2 regions of the Bacillus sp. FSL K6-0138 genome follow, and region 1 is predicted to be linked to the other one. Evidence: a T-box and tRNA genes for the amino acid it is inferred to sense, from the RefSeq annotation. Region 1 holds a T-box; the other holds one or more tRNA genes.

What was found. The T-box of region 1 lies ahead of tyrS (tyrosine--tRNA ligase). A T-box ahead of a tRNA ligase gene usually reads a tRNA of that ligase, here a tRNA-Tyr.
Region 2: it encodes a tRNA-Tyr, which carries the amino acid that the T-box ahead of tyrS (tyrosine--tRNA ligase) is inferred to sense. The anticodon was not compared.

The regions. Positions count from the first base shown of each region.
Region 1 covers NZ_CP150286.1:2,217,659-2,227,643, forward strand. Annotated here, with positions in the region: gene MHB78_RS11785 (superoxide dismutase) at 1-585, opposite strand, end outside; gene MHB78_RS11790 (prenyltransferase/squalene oxidase repeat-containing protein) at 582-2,474, opposite strand; gene MHB78_RS11795 (MarR family transcriptional regulator) at 2,616-3,125, shown strand; T-box leader at 3,119-3,337, shown strand; gene tyrS (tyrosine--tRNA ligase) at 3,442-4,614, shown strand; gene MHB78_RS11805 (cytidine deaminase) at 4,890-5,300, shown strand; gene MHB78_RS11810 (GNAT family protein) at 5,321-5,857, shown strand; gene MHB78_RS11815 (aldehyde dehydrogenase family protein) at 5,993-7,477, opposite strand; gene MHB78_RS11820 (DUF6501 family protein) at 7,754-7,957, shown strand; gene MHB78_RS11825 (YozQ family protein) at 8,024-8,173, shown strand; gene MHB78_RS11830 (PH domain-containing protein) at 8,443-8,787, shown strand; gene MHB78_RS11835 (DUF2294 domain-containing protein) at 9,499-9,873, shown strand.
Region 2 covers NZ_CP150286.1:220,284-230,268, reverse strand. Annotated here, with positions in the region: gene cdaA (diadenylate cyclase CdaA) at 1-635, opposite strand, end outside; gene rsiW (anti-sigma-W factor RsiW) at 788-1,420, opposite strand; gene sigW (RNA polymerase sigma factor SigW) at 1,434-1,997, opposite strand; gene rocF (arginase) at 2,218-3,129, opposite strand; tRNA gene MHB78_RS01445 (tRNA-Gln) at 3,255-3,326, opposite strand; tRNA gene MHB78_RS01440 (tRNA-Tyr) at 3,331-3,415, opposite strand; tRNA gene MHB78_RS01435 (tRNA-Thr) at 3,423-3,495, opposite strand; tRNA gene MHB78_RS01430 (tRNA-Val) at 3,699-3,774, opposite strand; tRNA gene MHB78_RS01425 (tRNA-Glu) at 3,878-3,952, opposite strand; gene MHB78_RS01420 (DUF523 domain-containing protein) at 4,137-4,589, shown strand; gene murQ (N-acetylmuramic acid 6-phosphate etherase) at 4,760-5,677, shown strand; gene MHB78_RS01410 (MurR/RpiR family transcriptional regulator) at 5,693-6,550, shown strand; gene MHB78_RS01405 (PTS transporter subunit EIIC) at 6,571-7,938, shown strand; gene pbp4b (penicillin binding protein PBP4B) at 7,989-9,341, shown strand; gene MHB78_RS01395 (glycoside hydrolase family 3 N-terminal domain-containing protein) at 9,360-9,985, shown strand, end outside.

The DNA.
Region 1 (9,985 bases):
GACATGTTTGGCGGCTTCTGTAAAATGCTCCTTAAAGGCAGAATAACCGCCGAACGATCTGTTGATCATCTCCAGCAGTTCGCCGGACGGCCTTCTTTTGCCTTTCGGATTCATCGCATACCAGAAAATCGTATGCAAATAGTGTCCGGCTCCGTGAAATGCGAGCTCTCTTTCCCAATGGTTTACAAGCTGGTACTGTTTCGTCTGCCGCGCCTTTTGCAGTTCCCGTTCCGCTTTGTTGAGACCGTCGACATAACTTTGGTGATGCTTTGTATGATGAAGAAACATGATCTCTCTCGAAATATAAGGCTCAAGTGCCGAATACGAATAAGGAAGCCTTGGCAGACGATGGCCGCCGATCGGAACCATCCTGTACGGCTGGCGGTTCTCTTGAGCGCTGCTGCGGCTGATTGTCTCATAAACGGCTTCAGCCTGTTCATACCATTCCTGCTCAGTCGCATCGGCATCATCCAGCGATCGAAACAACCCATCTAACCGGCTTTCCAAAGAAGGATCATGCTTCACCTGTTCCTTCAGACGGTTGGCCCAAGACGCCAGCTCCTCTTTGTATACGTCTCTGTTCAATGTTTCTCCCCCATTTCCATTTGTTTAATAAACGCGCTTACAGCCAGCAGAGAAAACACGAAGGGATAGCTGTGATAGCGAATGTAAAATTGCTTCGGAAGCCCGATGCCCGTCGGATAAACGATGTGCTTAGGCTGATGCCGGCTTTGATCGATGAGAAAACGGATTCCTTTTTGAATATGCGGTTCGAGCGGGTCCGTATATTGCAGCAACGCGTCGAGCGCCCATGCACTTTGAACGATCGTGCTGTGGGGAAGGGGTGCAAACGTTTTGATTACACAGCTTTTGCACGATTCGCCCCAGCCTCCGTCACGAAGCTGAATAGACGCAAGCCAGCGCAAAGCTTTTTGGACAGCCGGATCGTCCGCCCGGACGCCGACTGCTTTCATCCCGGTCACTGCCGCCCATGTTCCGTAAATATAGCAGACGCCCCAGCGGCCGTACCATGAACCGTTTTCCTCCTGATTGTGGTAAAGCCAATGGAGCGCCCGCCTGATGACGGGATGGTCCTCCCTGTAACCCGCCTTAAGGCCGAGCAAATGCAGAACGCGGCCCGTCAGATCGGCGGTTGACGGATCGACTGCAGCCTCATTCGCCGACTCGATCGGCAGACTTCCGATCAAAGGATGGTTGACGTTTTTTTCAAAGGCCGCAAAACCGCCGTCCCTGTTTTGCATCGACAAGAGCCAGGCGAGTCCCCGGTTCCAGTCGGCCGTTCGTCTGTTAAAAGGTATCGCTTTTAACGCCGCTGCTGTATCGTCCAAATCCGGATTGTTCGTGTTGATATTCGAAAATCCCCAGCCGCCCGGCGTTGCATGCGGATTGAAAACGGCCCAATCCGCTTTTTTGGCATGCTGCCTTTTTTCCAGATAGTCCGCCGCAGAGGAGACGGCAGAGCTTTTTCCGGGCATTCCGGCTTCCTGCATCGCAAAGCTTAATAATGCTGTATCCCAGACGGTTGATGTGGAATTTTCCAAATAAAGGCCATCGCCTCCTCCGCACGGAGAAATCAGCCCCTTCACCCCGCTGATCGCTCTTTTGATTACGGGTGCGTGTTTTGAGATCCCGAGTGAAAGCAGACTGTAAATCATAAATATCGTCGCGCTCGCATAGCTGTACAGCGTACCATCTTGTTCGATTCTGTCCAGCATGTATTTTTTTCCTGCTTCATACCCAAGGTTGTGAACGTAAACCGGCCCCTTTAAAAGTTCTTTCCATTGCAGGTTGAAGGGGTAATAGCGCCGTTCATGAAAAGAGCGGATGCTGAGCCACTCCAGCGGATTTTTTGACATGTTTTCATCTAGGTGGCGCAGCGAGCCGATCTGCTCGTTCTTCAGCGAGTATTTTTTATTTAGCGTGATGGCCATCGGAACGAAATGAATTCTCGCATATGTGCTCAAATGATAGAAATGCAGCGGGAAAACCGGAGGGATCAGCAAAAAAGACAGCGGCAAATACAGTCTCGGCCACGGATACAATCCGTTTGCTGCAAGCATCCATTTCGTCATGAAGTGGACGCGTTTTAATCCGCCTTTGGATTTAATAAACGCCTCCGCTTTCTGCATATGCGGTTCATAGCGGTTGTACAATCCTGAAGCCAGCATGCCGGTATATCCCTGCACAGTCGCCGTCAAATTTCCGGCTGTCTCATCCGGATAATTTCGGAACGTCCCGTCACCATCTTGCTTCGACCTGATTCGTCTGGCAAGAGCGGAGGTTAGAGAAGGGTCATGATCCCCGAGAGAAGTCAGCAGAAGAATCAAAAAACTGTTCGTCATGACAGACCCTTCAAAACAAAACCTCCACGATCCGTCCGGCTTCTGTTTGTTTAAAAGTTGTTCAAGAGTCTTTTGCCTGAACGCTTTTACCTCTTCCAGTAAAGAATGCATTCTTCTCATCCCCTTCATATTAATCTATTCGCCTGCATGATTCGTCATGCATCATGATAAAGAAGCTGTTGCATGTCAGAGGCATTTCTGTTAACATCGTTTCATAGCTAACGATTTTGAAAATTAAAGGAGGGATGTGTGATCCACGTATTTGATGAAGACGGAACATTGCTTCCGGAAGAAAAGGATGCCATCAATGCATTAACCAAATTGCCATTAAAGGAGCTCAATTTAGAGGCGGTTGCCGTTTGTGCCAATTTATACCGCACAGCACAGCTCCTGAAGAATAAAATGGAGCAGGAGGTTCTCTCAGAGCATCGATTGTCATGGACGGCGTTTTCGATCCTTTATGATTTATGGGTATGGCGGTCAATGGAGACGAAAAGGCTGGCGGAAACATCGGGGGTCAGCAAAGCGACAGTCTCAAATATCACGAAAACCTTGGAGCGGAAAGAGCTCTGTTCTCGGAAAACCGATCCAAGGGACAGGAGAATCGTTTACGTCGCCATTACCGAAAAGGGGAGAGAGGTAATGGAAAATCTGTATCCCCGCTTTCATCAAGGCGAAACCGAACTCGCCGGAAGTCTTGAAAAAGAAGAGCAAAAGGTTATGGTCGGCCTGCTCCGAAAAATCATCAGAAATAATGAATAGCGATGATGGGGTCTTAGTAGTGATGGTTTCCCTGTATCAAGAGAGCCGGTGGACGGTGTGAACCGGCACAAAGATCATCATGAATTACCGCCCTTTGAGCTTTCTTTGTGAACAAAGAACGGGCGGACCGTTATACCGAATGAGCGGAAGAACGATCATGTTCTTCAATTAGGGTGGTACCGCGTGCAATCGGCAAAAATCACGTCCCTTTTCACAGAAGGGATGTGTTTTTTTTATTTTTAAAAAGGAGGAAATTAACGTGAGTCATGTTTTGGAACAGCTTTCAGAAAGCCAAATCAAAGAAGTAAGGAGGCAAATGGAGATCTACACGCAAGGAGCAGAGGACATCATACCGGCCGAAGATCTTGAGCTTAAGGTTGCCAAATCGGTCGTTTCCGGCAGGCCGTTGAACATTAAGCTTGGTCTTGACCCCTCAGCTCCGGACGTACACCTCGGCCATACCGTCGTTTTAAATAAGATCAGGCAATTTCAGGAAAACGGTCATAACATCCAGTTGATTATCGGTGACTTCACAGGGAAAATCGGCGACCCTACAGGCAAATCGGCCGCCAGAAAGCAGCTGACAGATGAAGAAGTAAAGCATAATGCCCGAACGTATTTTGAGCAATTTGGGAAAATCATCGATATGGAAAAAGCAGAACTCCACTACAACTCAAAATGGCTGTCCAGGTTACATTTTGAAGACGTTATAAAGCTCGCCGGAAAAATAACGGTGGCACGGCTTTTGGAAAGAGACGATTTTGAAGAGCGGCTGGCGCTTGGAAAACCGATTTCGCTGCACGAATTTTTTTATCCGCTCATGCAGGGATACGATTCTGTTGTACTGGAGTCGGATGTTGAACTTGGCGGAACGGATCAGCATTTCAACGTCTTAATGGGCCGGCATTTTCAAGAAAAATTCGGAAAAGAGAAACAGACTGCCATACTGATGCCTTTATTGGAGGGGCTTGACGGGATCGAAAAGATGTCTAAATCGAAGAACAATTACATCGGCATTGATGAAAGCCCGAATGACATGTACGGAAAGACGATGTCCATCCCTGATCAATTGATCACAAAGTATGCTGAACTTGCAACAGACCTTTCGGCTGAACAAATCAAACAACTTCAGGCAGACCATCCGAAAGACGCCAAAATGTTTTTGGCGGGAACGCTTGTCAGAATGTACCATGGCGCTGAAGCAGCAAAACGAGCCGAACAGCACTTTACCGCAGTTTTTCAAAAAGGAAGCCTCCCTGATGAAATGCCTGAAGTTCGCTGGCAAGGCGTAAAACACATCCCGGTCATCGATTTGCTCGTTGAATTAAAGCTGCAGCCTTCTAAAAGCGAAGCCCGGAAGATGATCCAAAACGGCGGGGTGAAAATTGCCGGAGAAAGGGTCGATGATCTGCAGCAAACGGTTATCGTTAAAGACGATTTAATCGTACAAGTCGGAAAACGAAAATTTGTCAGGTTAAAAGTTTCATAAAAAACAGAAACGGCGGCTTTGAACACTGGAGTTTCAAGCCGCCGTTTTGTCTTTCATACGCGGAAAGCGGAGGACCGATTAAACAGGCGATTGTCGGCGGTGTTTCTGCTCAGGAACCTGAAATCGTTCGGATCGGATCCAAAAGAGGAAGGGGGCGGCCATCGCCATTAAACGAAGCCTGTAAAACTTGTTTACCCCGTGGGAAAAATCAGGTATCGTTTAAAGGGATACATATACAAGCTGCACCGGACACACAAATAATGGAGGTCAAAAAAATGAAGGTAGAACAAACGCTGTATGAAGCCGCTGTTGAGCTCATTAACGCAAGGTACCCTTCCGGATGGGGCGGAGCGGCCGCGATGTATACGGAAGAAGGTAAAATCCTCACGAGCGTTGCACCGGAGGTCATCAACGCTTCTACAGAATTATGCATTGAAACAGGCGCCATTTTAGAAGCGCACAAGCTGGGCGCGAAGATCACGCATTCCATTTGCGTCGTCAGAGATGATGAACATTCCGGATATAAAGTGCTCACGCCTTGCGGGGTATGCCAGGAAAGGCTCTTTTATTGGGGGTCTGAGGTGAAAGCGGCTGTTACCGTCCCTGACGGCGGCCTTGTCTTTAAAGCATTAAAGGAGATTCAGCCGTTTCACTGGTCTGCTGCATATCAAGAAACTGATGCGTAATCAAGGGGAGGAGAGTCTAAATGGAAAGAGGCCGAACCGTTTACTTAAGACCCGTCAGGAAAGAAGATATGGAGAGCTTCTACAGAGCCGTCCAGGATGATGACATCAGGTATATGACCGGAACAAGACGCGTCTTTACAATGGACGAATTATATGATCATTACGAACGGATCACAAATGATGGTACACGTTATGATTTTGCGATTTGTTTACAGGACGGCGATGAGACGATCGGCGATTTGTCGATTTTGGACATCGACCGGGTCAACCGGAAAGCCGGATTCAGAATTGCGCTCCACGGCCGGGACCATTTCAACAAAGGGTACGGCACTGAAGCCGTTAAACTGGCGCAGCAGTTTGCTTTTGAGAAGTTTCAATTAAACCGGCTTCAGCTCGAGGTGTTTTCTCATAATATCCGGGGTGTGAAAGCATACGAAAAAGCCGGGTTCAAAAAGGAAGGAACGTTGAGGGAGGCCCTTTATATGAACGGTCGATATTCAGACGAAATCATCATGGGGATCCTGAAAAAAGAATATGACAGGCGAAAAAGCGATTGACTTCTCCCTGTTTTTAAACAGCAGAGGCTGGGGCGCGGCAGCAACAGCTTGAAATGAGCCGAAACAAAGGATAATTCCGAACAAAAAACACCGTCCACAATGTGGACGGTGTTTTGCCTTGGTGGAAAAAAGATGCTACTCCATACTGATCCATACGCTTTTCACTTCAGTATAATTATCCAAAGCGTATGATCCCATTTCCCGGCCGAGGCCGGACTGTTTATAGCCGCCGAACGGCGATGCCGCGTCAAACGCATTGTAGCAGTTGACCCAAACGGTGCCTGCTTGCAGGCGGTCTGCTATATAATGGGCGTTTTTCACGTTTTCCGTCCAAACACCGGCGGCAAGCCCGTATTCCGTCCGGTTGGCGCGTTCGATGACTTCGTCGACCGTTTCATAAGGGATCGCGGCCAGGACAGGGCCGAATATTTCCTCTTTTGCGATCGTCATGTCATCCTCAACATTCGTAAACACGGTCGGAGAGACGAAATATCCTTCCTCATAAGGGCATGTTCCGCCGGCGGCAATTTTCGCGCCTTCCTGGCGGCCTTTTTCAATATATGAAAGAACCCGTTCATGCTGTTCTTTGCTGACAAGCGGTCCCATTTGCGTATCTTCGTGAAGCCCAGCACCCTGACGAATGGATTTTGCATATGCGGCCATTTCATCGATGACTTTATCGTATTGGTCTTTATGGATGAATACGCGCGAACCTGCACAGCACACCTGGCCCTGGTTGAACATGACGCCGGTCAGCGCTCCCGGAATCGCTTTTTTCAAGTCTGCATCAGGCAGGATGATGTTCGGCGATTTTCCGCCGAGCTCGAGGGTGACGCGCTTGACGGTTTTTGCCGCTTTTTCCATGATTTTTTTGCCGATTTCGGTCGAGCCCGTGAATGCCAGCTTGTCGACCAGCTTGTGGTCTGTAAGCGCTTCCCCGGCTGTTTCTCCGAAGCCCGGGATGATGTTGATCACGCCCTTTGGAAATCCGGCCTGATCGACGAGCTCGGCCAGATACAGGGCGGAAAGGGGAGTCTGCTCAGCAGGCTTTAAGACGATTGTACAGCCGGCTGCCAGAGCTGCACCCATTTTCCACATCGCCATCAGGAGCGGGAAGTTCCAAGGGATGATCTGCCCGACCACACCGACAGGCTCATGGCGTGTATAGTTAAAATAAGGTCCGTTTACAGGAATCGTTTGTCCGGTTATTTTCGTCGCCCAGCCGGCGTAATAGCGCATGTGTTCAATTGACATCGGAATATCCCCTGCGGATGTTTCGCTGATCGGCTTTCCGTTGTCAAGCGTTTCAAGCTGGGCCAATTCGTTCTTGTGTTCCTCCATCAGATCGGCGAGTCTGTACATGAGCCGGCTTCTCTCGGCCGGGAGCATTGTCCGCCATTCCCCGTGATCAAAAGCCTCCCTGGCGGCTTTTACCGCTTTGTCGACATCTTCAGGGCCCGCTTCATACAATGTAGCGAGTGTTTCTCCCGTGGCCGGGTTTGGGGTTTCAAACGTTTTGTTTGAAGCGCTCGCTACAAATTCTCCGTTAATGTAAAGCTTTTTCGTTCCCTGCAAAAATGACTCCAGCCTTTTACTGACCTGCATCGTTAAAGAACTCATGTTTGTGAAACAAACCTCCCTTAAAATTTTGGTCTGTCTTCTTGTGAGTTATTCCTGGTGCTGGTGTGATTGGTGGTTGGATCAATGAGATGCCGAAGGTGGGATATATTGCTGATTTTGGAATCGCACACCACTATTCTATAACAGAAAATGAATTGAAATCAATATTCATTTGCAGTTTAGAGAAGGAGCCGCCCTGGACGGTGCATCGTTGCAATTCGGCAAAAAAACGCTACAATGGAATTTATACATCGTTTTTTAAAAGGAGACATCAGTATGATCCACGAAAAATGGCACAACAACAAAACGTTGAAAAAAGTAACATGCATTCACACCGACGCAAAAAAATACATTGTCGACAGAGCTTTGACCGTAGGGAAAACGTATGAAGTCAAAAATGAAACGGAAGAATTTTTATTTATTATCGACAACACCGGCAAAGTGGGCGGCTATTACAAAGAATACTTTAAAGAGGTCTGAGGGCTGAATGATTCTCCCAACGATCATCAATACTAAAAGATGATCACGATTGAAAGGGTGAATCTGGTGAAACAAAACCGCGACCAGGAAATTCGGGAGCTCCTTCAGAAAGAAGCCGGCCGCAGCGATAAAGCAGGAGCGGAAGGCATGGCTGTAACAGAAGAGCAAGTGTCCGATACGCATATGGAAAGCACGATAGAAGGCGGAGATCGCTGAACAAAACCGCAGGATAATCATTTCCTGCGGTTTTGTGCGTCTTTTGTCAGGCACGGGATGGCGAACTAAAAAATCTGAAAAAAGTTGAAACCTTTAGTTCTTGTTACGCGTATTAACTGGTAGATAAAAAACATACATAGAGAGTTAAAGAAATGTAATCTGCTCGTAATTGTTTATAAAACGGTGTTATCGTATTCTAAATAGTAACGAAGAGATCCTTTTGCCTTGTGCATTAACATAAATTAGATATACAGAAAGAGGGGTTTTGATTGGGCGTTTTTTCAGCTAGCAAAACAGCAGACGGCAAAAAATTTGAACCGCTGCTTATTGAAGGAGAAAAGATTGAATCTGTCTGCAGACTAAGAATTGATCAAATTTGTTTTACCAACAAGCGGATTATTTTTTTTGACAACAAATTATTTTCCAAAAAGAAAGTCCGTGTTTTTCTTCCTTACAAGTCAATTGAAGGCTTTGCAATCAGGGAAGTCAGCATGTTCAATCCTGATTCCTCTCTTTCGCTCATGACAAGCAGCAAAGTCTTTGACCTGGAGTTTACAAAGGATACCGACATGCTTGAAATTCAAGCGCTTTTGTCAAAATACTTATGCGCATAAAGCGATGAAAGGCTTGTTCAAAAGAACGGCCTTTTTGATTTGCCTTTTACAATGCCGGCGTGGAATCAATAAATCGGAATCAAGCCGAGAACCGACAGGGACGATGAGCTGATAAGCTTCTCCGACACCGCAGTTTAATTTAGCCGACTGATCCACAGCAAGTGCAGTATTTTGATGTTTTGCTTTTCTTTTTTCTGTTTCAGAGGCTGATGAATTGCAGCATTGATAACATGAAACGATTTCTTTAACAGGATTGTTCACTTATATAGCTCTATTCATACCGATTTCCGAAATCGTGTTGATGCTATCAAAAGAGGTCGCTGTCAATGGCATGAAAAAATTCCTGTGCCAGGATTCCAGGACACACTTTTTGCGTTGTAAAATTTATTGCTTTCGTATCAGCTTCATAACGGCCGAGGATATTGTCTCTTTCCCTTGACCTAAAATATGCCTTTTCCATCCAAAAACAATATGGTATTGACATTACAAATCTTAAAAGCTATGATATTAAAAAAAGTAATCCGTAAAATCAATAATCGCAATCTCATGCAAAAAGAGCTTTAGCATTCGGTTATAATGCCATTATGACCGCGTGAAAAAGTGTTCTTTACCATGCATGGCATAAAGATTTTGATAGGACGGTATATTTCATTTTCCCTATATTTATGTATGAGGAAAAGAAATATACCGTTTTTTTAGGAGGATATAACATTGGAAAAACAGAAATTGACGAAAGGGTCTTTGGAAGCTGAAATCAGCAAAGCCTTAACCCAATGGGAAAAAGACTATTTGGGACGGGGGTCCGTGTCTGTCAAAACAGATATTCTCAGAAATATGGTCATCGTTTCATTGAACGGCATTTTAACGCCCGCCGAGTACGAACTTTGCAGTACAAAAGAAGGGCTGTTATCGGTCAAAAGAACCCGCTCTGGCTTGGTGGAATCGGGCCGGGAACAATTGAACCGCATTATGAAAGAGCTGACCGGTGAAGATACGATCAGCTTTCATACGGATATCAGCACGCGCACAGGCGAGCGGATCATGGTGTTTAAATTGGCAAATGACCTGCAAAAAAAATTCTCATAAAAAACGGAAGATCTTTAAAACATGTATATGAGTTAAAGATAAGCCGGTATTATTCAGGAAGATGGCTGAAGTGGGCCGATCTTGAATATACCGGCTTTTTTGCGTTTGTAGA
Region 2 (9,985 bases), 2.0 Mb from region 1:
TCGCTGATCCCGACCGCCGCTCTGTGTCTCGTGCCAAGCTCTTTCGAAATAAACGGGCTTTCTGACAGAGGAAGATAACAGGCAGCTGCGGCGACCTCGCTGTTTTTCATGATCACGGCGCCGTCGTGAAGCGGTGTATTCGGAATAAAGATGTTGATCAATAGCTCAGAGCTGACCTTTGCGTTTAAAGGAATCCCCGTTTCTATGTAATCGCCCATTCCGGTTTCCCGTTCAATGGTTAACAGTGCGCCAATCCGCCGTTTTGCCATATATTTGATCGCTTTTGTAATCGCTTCGATCGTTCTCTTCTGCTCCTCTTCTTCAGGATTCCCGCTCCTGGAAAAAAAACGGCCGCGGCCAAGCTGTTCGAGCGCTCTCCTCAGTTCAGGCTGGAAAATGATGATGATCGCCAGGAACCCCCAAGTGATCGCCTGGTCAACCAGCCACTGCAGCGTGCTTAACCCCAAATACTGGCTGGCCACCCGGACAAGAACAATGACTACGATTCCCTTTAAAAGCTGAACCGCCTTCGTTCCGCGGATGACCATCATTAGTTTATATATTACGTACCAAACAAGGAGAATATCAACGGCATCGCCGAGGTACTGCAAGAAAGGGATATCCTCAAAAGCCATTTCCTCGTCCTCCAAGAATTCAGTCATTAGTAAAGTTAATTTGTTTTCAATATCGATTGTTTATCATTTTATATACAGAGGGTATTATACCACACTTTTATTTCCCAAGTGAAATGGCGGCCCCTGCATAAGAAAAGAGAAAGCCATTAAAGTCAGCTTTGCTCTTTGTCTTTTGAATCATCGGCGCCGAAAACCGCTTTTCCGGCTGATTTGATTTGATACCAGATCCAATCAAACGCCTCGTTGATTTCGTGGATCTGACCGGTGACCTGTCCGGCTGAAGCTGTATATTTTTCCCCGTTTATGATCGTTACATCGCCATCGATCTTGCCCTTGATAATCAGCTTGCCGTTTTTAACGGTAACATCGCCTTTGACGACTTTGCCTTCAGGCACGGTGACGGTGTTGTTTTTCACGACCAGATTAGGCTGGTTGGACACGCTGAAATCATGATCATTTTTCCAGCTTGAGAAAAGGCTGCCGCCCATTAGAATGATAAACAACGCCGCCGCCACGATAAACGGATGAGCTTTCAGCCATCTGTTAATGGAAACCGCCCGCTTTTCCTTAGGCAGATTAGCCAGCACATTGGCCGTAAAGTTTTCCGGAGCCGCAAGATGTGACGTGCTCTGCACAAGTGCAATCGACTTTTCCATTTCGCGAAGGCGTTTTTTGCATCCTTCGCATGACTGCAAATGACTTTTAAGCTCCGTCTCCTCTTCCGGAAGAATGTCTCCATCAAGATATTTGTGCATAAGCTGAACAATGTGCTCCGGACAGCTCATTTCATCACCCCACTTAAAGATCCCTTAATTGTTTTCTGAGAGCCTCTCTCCCCCTGTGTATTCTCGTTTTCACGGTGCCTACGGGGATGTTTAAGATTTCGCTGATCTCATTTAGCGAGAGCTCGTCAATGTACTTTAATACGATGACCGTCCTGTATTTTTCGGGAAGCCTTAAGATTTTTTCCTGAATGGTACTATGCAGTTCCAAGGAAAGAACTTCATCCTCTGGAAGCGCAACGTCTGCTGCAACCTGTGAATACATTGTAAGCCCTTCTGTCCCTGCCACCTCTGCATCCAAGTAATAGTCCGGCTTTTTTTTACGGATACGATCGATGGTCAAATTGGTTGCGATTCGATAAAGCCACGTGGAAAATTTCCGGTTAATATCAAAACTGTCGATATTCACGTATGCTCTGATAAATGCTTCCTGCGCAATATCTTCCGCCTCATGCGCATTGCCAAGCATACGGTAGCAAAGCTGATAAATTTTGTCCTTGTAAATATCCACGATATCCGCGAATGCATTACGATCGCCTTTTTTCACCTGTTTGATTCTTTTTTTTATCATTGTTTCCATATTTATCTAACCTCTGCCTTCACCGGTCTTTATGTATACGAGTTGATGTTTGAAAGGTTTCACTGAAATTCATAAAAATAGTTTAACAAAAAATTGGCAGAGTGTTGATGGTTTCAGGGGCCTCAGGCCCTTAATATTAGCTTAAAATTATTATACATCATAAATATTTCGAAATTGAGATTTATGATGAAACGATCAGCGGCCGATCCGGCCGCCGCTCCTACAGCAATTTTTCTCCGAACAATGAACCCATTAACGCAACAGCCGTCTCAGCCGTCCTGTTTTTCTCATCCAATATCGGATTCACCTCAACAAACTCGGCAGACGTTACTAAATTGGATTCCTCCAGCATTTCCATGGCCAAATGACTTTCCCTGTAGCTGATCCCTCCTGCAACGGGCGTCCCCACGCCAGGCGCATCATTCGGGTCAAGGGCATCCAGATCAAGCGACAGATGGACGCCGTCCGTCCGTTCCCGCAAATATTCAATCGTTTCCTCCATAACCCTCGTCATGCCGAGGCGATCGATTTCATGCATCGTATAGACCTTGATTCCTTGTTCTCGAATCAGTTTCTTCTCCCCATCATCAAGCGATCTCGCTCCAATGATGACGATGTTCTCCGGCTTGACCTTGGCACCATCCCCATAAATGCCGGTCAGCCGTTCATGCCCGATCCCCATGCTGATCGCAAGCGGCATTCCATGAATGTTGCCTGAAGGAGACGTTTCCTTTGTATTGACATCAGCATGAGCGTCATACCAGATCACACCCAAATGATGATAATGCCTTGCAAGTCCGGCAAGCGTTCCGATCGCGATGCTGTGATCCCCGCCGAGAACGAGCGGAAACGAACCTGAGGCAACGATTTTATCAACCGTTTGAGCGAGCTTTAAACTCGCATTTGTAATCGCTTTCAAATTACGCAATTCTTCTGATGCGGATTCCCCGCCTTCCCTTTCATCCTCCCTCTGGCCGATTGTGATATCCCCCAAATCTTCGATATCCCGAGAAAGGCTTTCCAAACGTTCATTGACGCCGGCACAGCGAATCGCACTCGGCCCCATGTCAACTCCCCGTCTTAATTGGCCTAAATCCATCGGCACGCCGATCATCGAAATCTTTTTTAACATCACATTTCCCCCTTTCAGATCTTCATTGTACCGCCTGATTGAAAATTGACTCAACAAGACATTTTTTTGAATAGTTATACAAAAAAGGCAAAATAAAAAGGACATCCAAACAGGATGTCCAAAAACTGGGCTAGCTGGATTCGAACCAGCGCATGACGGAGTCAAAGTCCGTTGCCTTACCGCTTGGCTATAGCCCAAAAATGGTGGAGGGGGACGGATTCGAACCGCCGAACCCTGAGGGAGCGGATTTACAGTCCGCCGCGTTTAGCCACTTCGCTACCCCTCCAGAACAGTGCCGGCCAGAGGACTTGAACCCCCAACCTACTGATTACAAGTCAGTTGCTCTACCAATTGAGCTAGACCGGCATAATCAATATGAACATTTTACAAGTAACAGCGTCAAATCGTCGTCCCGAACTCGGAAAGCTTATTCGCGGAAGCCTCTCCTTCGGTACGCTGAAGCCGATACTGCCGAAGCAGATTCGAACGTGCTCTACCAATTGAGCTAGACCGGCATATATCAATACCTTATGCAAAAGCAAGTGCGTTTGACACCGCTCTGCAAAAAATGGTGGAGGATGACGGGATCGAACCGCCGACCCTCTGCTTGTAAGGCAGATGCTCTCCCAGCTGAGCTAATCCTCCGACGTACAGGACGTACTAGTGCATGCGTTGCAACAGGACGTTGCGCTCTTAGCATGCCTTCCTTTAAAAGCTCCGGTATGCCCCTTCTGCTTCTAAAAAATAATGGTGACCCGTACGGGATTCGAACCCGTGTTACCGCCGTGAAAGGGCGGTGTCTTAACCACTTGACCAACGGGCCAAAACCGATTGTTTCCGGCAGCTCTCGTAAAGCTGACAAAAGTTATTATATACAGGTTGCTGCATATTTGTAAAGGGGTAATTTAAAATTTTTATTTTCAAATTTTTCGCTGAAGTTTTTTACAAATAAACGCCGATTTTGATTACACTGTTAGTATCTGAATACAGAAAAGGGGTACACGTACATGATATTGGTCAGCTCTTGTTTGGCAGGCGTTGAATGCCGATATGACGGGAGGCACAGCTATATTGATAAAATCAATCAACTCGTTGAAGAACAAAAAGCAATAATCGTCTGTCCCGAATTGCTCGGAGGTTTTCAAACGCCAAGGGAGCCTGCGGAAATAAACGGCGGAACAGGTGAAGACGTTTTAAACGGGAATGCCGTCATTCTGACTAAATCGGGCGAAAACGTTACGGACCTTTATATAAAAGGAGCTTACAAAACGCTTGAGATCGCAAGAGAGATTCAGGCGGACACCGTCGTTTTAAAAGAAAACAGTCCATCCTGCGGAAGCAGCAACATATATAATGGAAGCTTCTCCGGCCAAAAGATTGCCGGAAACGGCATTACAGCGGCTCTTCTTAAAAGGGAAGGCTTTCGCGTCATTTCTGAGCACCAATTGGATGAACTATAAACCGAAGTGCAGTCTTTGACTGCGCTTTATTTTATTCTTCAGCATCAATCTTTAGAACCGTTTTAAAATAAAATTTCATAATTTCCAATTTTATGTTGAAATAAAATTCCATTAAAAATATACTGAAAATTAAGAAATATATATGCCATTTTTGATCAGGAGGATTCCGGATGAAAAACAGCAATCTCAGCTCCTTAACGACCGAGCGCCGCAATGAAAATGCAAAGCACATCCATCAGGCGGACACATTGGACATTTTAAAAATCATGAATGAAGAGGACAAAAAGGTGGCTGAAGCGGTTGAAGCGGTATTGCCGGATGTAAAAACCGCAGTCGATTATGCAGTCGGGTCATTGCAGAAAGGGGGACGAATCATCTACATTGGTGCGGGCACAAGCGGACGGCTCGGCGTACTCGATGCAGCGGAATGCCCGCCGACATTCAGCATTTCTCCCAATACTGTCAGAGGGCTTATCGCAGGAGGCCAAAAAGCATTATTCGAAGCCGTCGAAGGTGCCGAGGATCGTGAAGAGCTCGGAGCACAAGACTTAAAATCCATCCATCTGTCAAACAAGGATACCGTCATCGGCATTGCCGCCAGCGGGCGAACCCCTTATGTATACGGCGCTCTGAAATACGCCGGAAAAATCGGTGCAAAAACGATTTCCTTAACCTGTAACAAGCAATCGGCAATCAGCCAAGCGGCCGAACACAGCATTGAAGTGATCGTCGGTCCCGAGGTTATCGCGGGATCGACTCGAATGAAGGCGGCAACCGCGCATAAAATGATTCTGAACATGATCTCGACAACATCTATGATTCGATTGGGAAAAGTTTATGAAAACTTGATGGTCGATGTGAACGTAAGCAATGAGAAATTAAAACAGCGGGCGATCCGCATTATTCAAACCGTTACAGGAGCTGAACTGCAAACGGCTGAAAAAGCGCTGCAAGCGGCCGGTAACCGCGTAAAAACGGCTATCATCATGATCAAAACAAATACGGATGCCGCTGCAGCGGAGAAGCTGCTGAAGCAAGCGGAAGGCAATATCGAAAAAGCACTAGCGGCAAACGAAAAAAACGCGTGAAGGAAGGAGAAAGCCATGGCCGCAGGAGGATTAGACATGATCCGCACGATGCTTCACAAGCTTCCGCAGTCTGAACGGAAACTGGCCGAATATATTTTGGAAAATCCGCAGGAAATCGTCAACAGCACCATCCAGGAAATCAGCGGAGCCGCAAATACGAGCGGAGCCGCAGCGATCCGGCTCTGCAAATCGCTCGGGCTAAAAGGATACCAGGATTTAAAGCTGCGAATCGCCGGTGATTTAATGAGATCTGCAGATCAAGGCTACCGGGATATAGAACCGCAGGAACCTCTGTATTCAATCGCTCAAAAAACAGCGAGCAATTCCATTCAGGTGATCCGCGACACATTGGACAATATTGACCAACTCGAACTCCAAAAAGCGATTCAAATGCTGATCACAGCGGGGACGGTCCACTTTTGCGGCATCGGCGCCTCAGGGATTGTCGCACAGGATGCCCAGCAAAAATTTTTACGAATTAAAAAAGGGGCTACCGCATTTACAGACATGCACCTTATCGCATCATTAATCGCCAATGCTGACGAACATGACATTGTATTCGCCATTTCACATTCCGGCGAAACCCGTGAGATCATCGATGTGCTGAAGCTGGCAAAAGAACGCGGCGTGAAAACGATCGGTTTAACCCGCTTCGGACAGTCAGCCGTTTCTTCAATTTGCGATGTTGCTCTGTATACGTCATGTTCGAATGAAGCGCCGTTTCGAAGTGCTGCAACCTCCTCTCGTTTAGCCCAGCTTTATATGATTGACATTTTGTTTTTAGGTATGGCCGCAAAGCGTTATGAAGAAACGATTCAATATATTGATCAGTCAAAAGCGGCCATTCAAACAATGGGAGCAAACAGATCTTAACAACAAAGGGGGAATTGTCAATGAGCGAACAAAAGAAACATGCCGGCTTGGCAAAGCGCATTCTGGAACTTGCGGGAGGAGCGGCGAATGTCGCGGACTATACCCATTGCATGACGCGTCTGCGGATCACGCCAGTTGATAAAGAAAAAGCAGACATCGATTCAATTAAAGCGCTTGAAGGAGTCATCGGCGTCGTCGAAGCCGAAACACTGCAAATCATACTCGGTACAGGCGTTGTTCAGCATGTATCAGATGAATTCGGGGAGCTGCTCAAAAAAGCGGATCACTTTAACGTAAAGGAAGCAGCAGCCAAAAACAAAACCGCAGTTTCAAAGAAAAACGCCACACCCTTTAAACTGTTTTTACGGCGGATCGCAAGCATTTTTATCCCGCTTATTCCCGCATTAGTGGCATCGGGTCTGATCACGGGCATCACCAAAGCCGTGATCCAGGCAGGGTGGCTCGCCGAAAAATCCCAGCCGGCCATCATCTTAACCGTCATCGGCTCCGGTTTATTTGCGTATTTGGGCATCCTTGTCGGCGTGAACGCGGCGAAAGAGTTCGGCGGCTCCCCGGCACTCGGCGGCTTGGCCGGTATTTTGATCATCAATCCGGCCGCCGCTGATATCAACCTTTTCGGCGCAGCGCTTCTCCCTGGCCGGGGCGGATTGATCGGCGTTCTATTCGCCGCCATTTTCATCGCCTTTATCGAAAAGCGAGTCAGGCGTTTAATTCCCCATTCACTCGATATCATTGTCACACCTACCGTCTCCCTTCTGCTCACAGGAATCGTCACTTACGTTATTTTCATGCCGGTCGGCGGCTTTATTTCTGATGCGATTACTTCGGGACTTTTAGCCATATTAAATATAGGCGGCATATTCGCCGGATTTATATTGGGCGCAACCTTTCTGCCGCTTGTCGTTACCGGACTGCATCAAGGCCTGACGCCTGTTCACATGGAATTGATCAATTCGATCGGCGACGATCCGCTCCTGCCGATTTTGGCAATGGGCGGTGCAGGCCAAGTAGGGGCCGCTTTTGCGATCTACTTAAAAACGAAAAAAGCGAAACTGAAAAGAGCGGTTGCCGGCGGACTTCCGTCAGGATTGCTCGGCATCGGCGAACCGCTGATTTTCGGAGTAACCCTTCCTCTCGGGCGCCCGTTTTTAACCGCTTGCCTAGGAGCCGGAGTCGGTGGAGCATTTCAAGCTTATTTTAAAATCGCAACCGTATCGATAGGCGTATCAGGACTCCCTCTTTCATTTCTGGTTCATACCCATCAAATCATCTTATACATCATCGGTTTATTCATCTCATATGCTGCCGGCCTTTTCTTTACGTACGCATTCGGGTTTAACGACGATATGGCGGTTGAATTTGATTAAACGTTTGTTTAAAATTTCCACTAAACCGTTTTTAAGGAGGGATTGGCGGCATGAAAAAACTCATCATCTGCGCTGTTGCAGCGTTTCTCTTTCTTCCATTCCTTTATCCGCACCCATCATCTGCACAAGCTGCTGCTGCAAATGACAGGTACAACCAGAGATACCCTGTTTTACAAAAAGCAAAAAACCCGGAAGATGCCGGTTTTTCTTCAGAAAAACTAAAACGAGTTGACAGGCTCATCGAAGAAGACGTTGCAGCCGGATTCCCCGGCGCCTCCCTCATTGTCATCAAAGACGGAAAGATCGTGAAACAAAAAGCATACGGATACAAGCAAAAATACAGCGGACTCACTCCTTTGAAACATCCGGGAAAAATGAAAACCGCTACGATGTTTGACCTTGCTTCCAACACGAAAATGTATGCCGTCAACTTTGCTTTGCAGCATTTGGCGAGCCGGGGTGAGCTCGACCTGAACTCAAAAGTCTCCCGCTATATTCCCGAATTCAAAGATGCTCCCGAAGACGCTATTAAAGGAAAAGATGCACTTCGCGTCATCGATTTGCTGCATCATACGGCAGGATTCCCGGCAAGCTGGAACTATTACGATCCAAAAACGGCCGGAAAGCTTTACTCCCAGACAAGGGCAAAAACGTTGGAATTTCTTTCAAAAACCCCTTTGGCATATAAACCGGGTACAAAACAAGTCTACAGTGATATCGACTACATGCTGCTTGGCCTGATCATTGAAAAGATAACGGGCCAGCGCCTTGATTCATATATTGAAAATCGGTTTTACCGTCCTCTCGGCCTGCGCCATACATTGTTTAACCCGCTGCAAAAGGGCTTCAAGCCTTCACAGTTTGCAGCCACGGAGTTAATGGGAAACACGCGGGACGGCACGATTTCGTTTCCTAATATCAGAAGCTACACGCTGCAAGGTGAGGTTCACGATGAAAAAGCGTTTTACTCGATGGAAGGCATTTCAGGACACGCCGGACTGTTTTCAACAACCGAGGATATGGCGGTGCTGCTTCAGGTCATGCTGAACGGAGGAGGCTACGGCTCTCAAAAGTTTTTTGACCGTGCTATCATTTCTCAGTTTACGAAGCCGTCAAACATGGATGCCACATACGGATTAGGGTGGCGGCTTAACGGCAGCGCCGACATGGAGTGGATGTTCGGAAAGCATGCAAGCAGCAGAGCTTACGGACACACAGGCTGGACCGGAACGATTACCGTCATCGACCTGGAATATCGGCTCGGCATCGTTTTATTGACCAATAAAAAACATTCTCCCGTCATCAATCCCGCGGAAAATCCGAATCAGTTCGAAGGTGATCTATTTTCAACCGGAAAATACGGCAGCGTAATAACCGCTGTTTACGAAGCGCTAAAATCATAAATAGGAGGGGCAAGCAGTATGAAAGGATTGTTTCGATATGCACTGATCGCCGTGTTGCTGGCATCTCAAGCTATACATCCCGATACGCGTACAGCCGAGGCGAAACAACATTCCGGACATAGCGTCAAACAGATCGTCAGCAGTATGACGCTTGAAGAAAAAATCGGGCAAATGCTTATGCCGGATTTTAGAAATTGGAAGAAGAAAGAGGATTCAAGCGCCAAGGGATTGACGGAAATGAACGATGAAATAGCAGGCATCATCCAAAAGTATCATCTCGGCGGCGTGATTCTTTTCGCCGAAAATGTCACAGGCACGGAGCAAACAGTTCGTTTAACCGACGGTCTGCAAAAAGCAAGCCGCGGCATTCCGCTCTTTATCACGATTGATCAGGAAGGCGGCATCGTCACAAGACTTGAATCGGGAACAAACCTGCCGGGCAATATGGCCATCGGCGCTTCTAAAAACGCGAAAAATGCTTACCGGTCAGGAAATATCATCGGAAAAGAATTAGCCGCATTAGGAATCAACGTTAATTTCAGTCCTGTGCTTGACGTCAACAACAATCCCGACAACCCTGTGATCGGCGTCCGCTCCTACAGCTCCAAACCGGAACTCGCGGCGGGGCTCGGCATTCAGGCCAT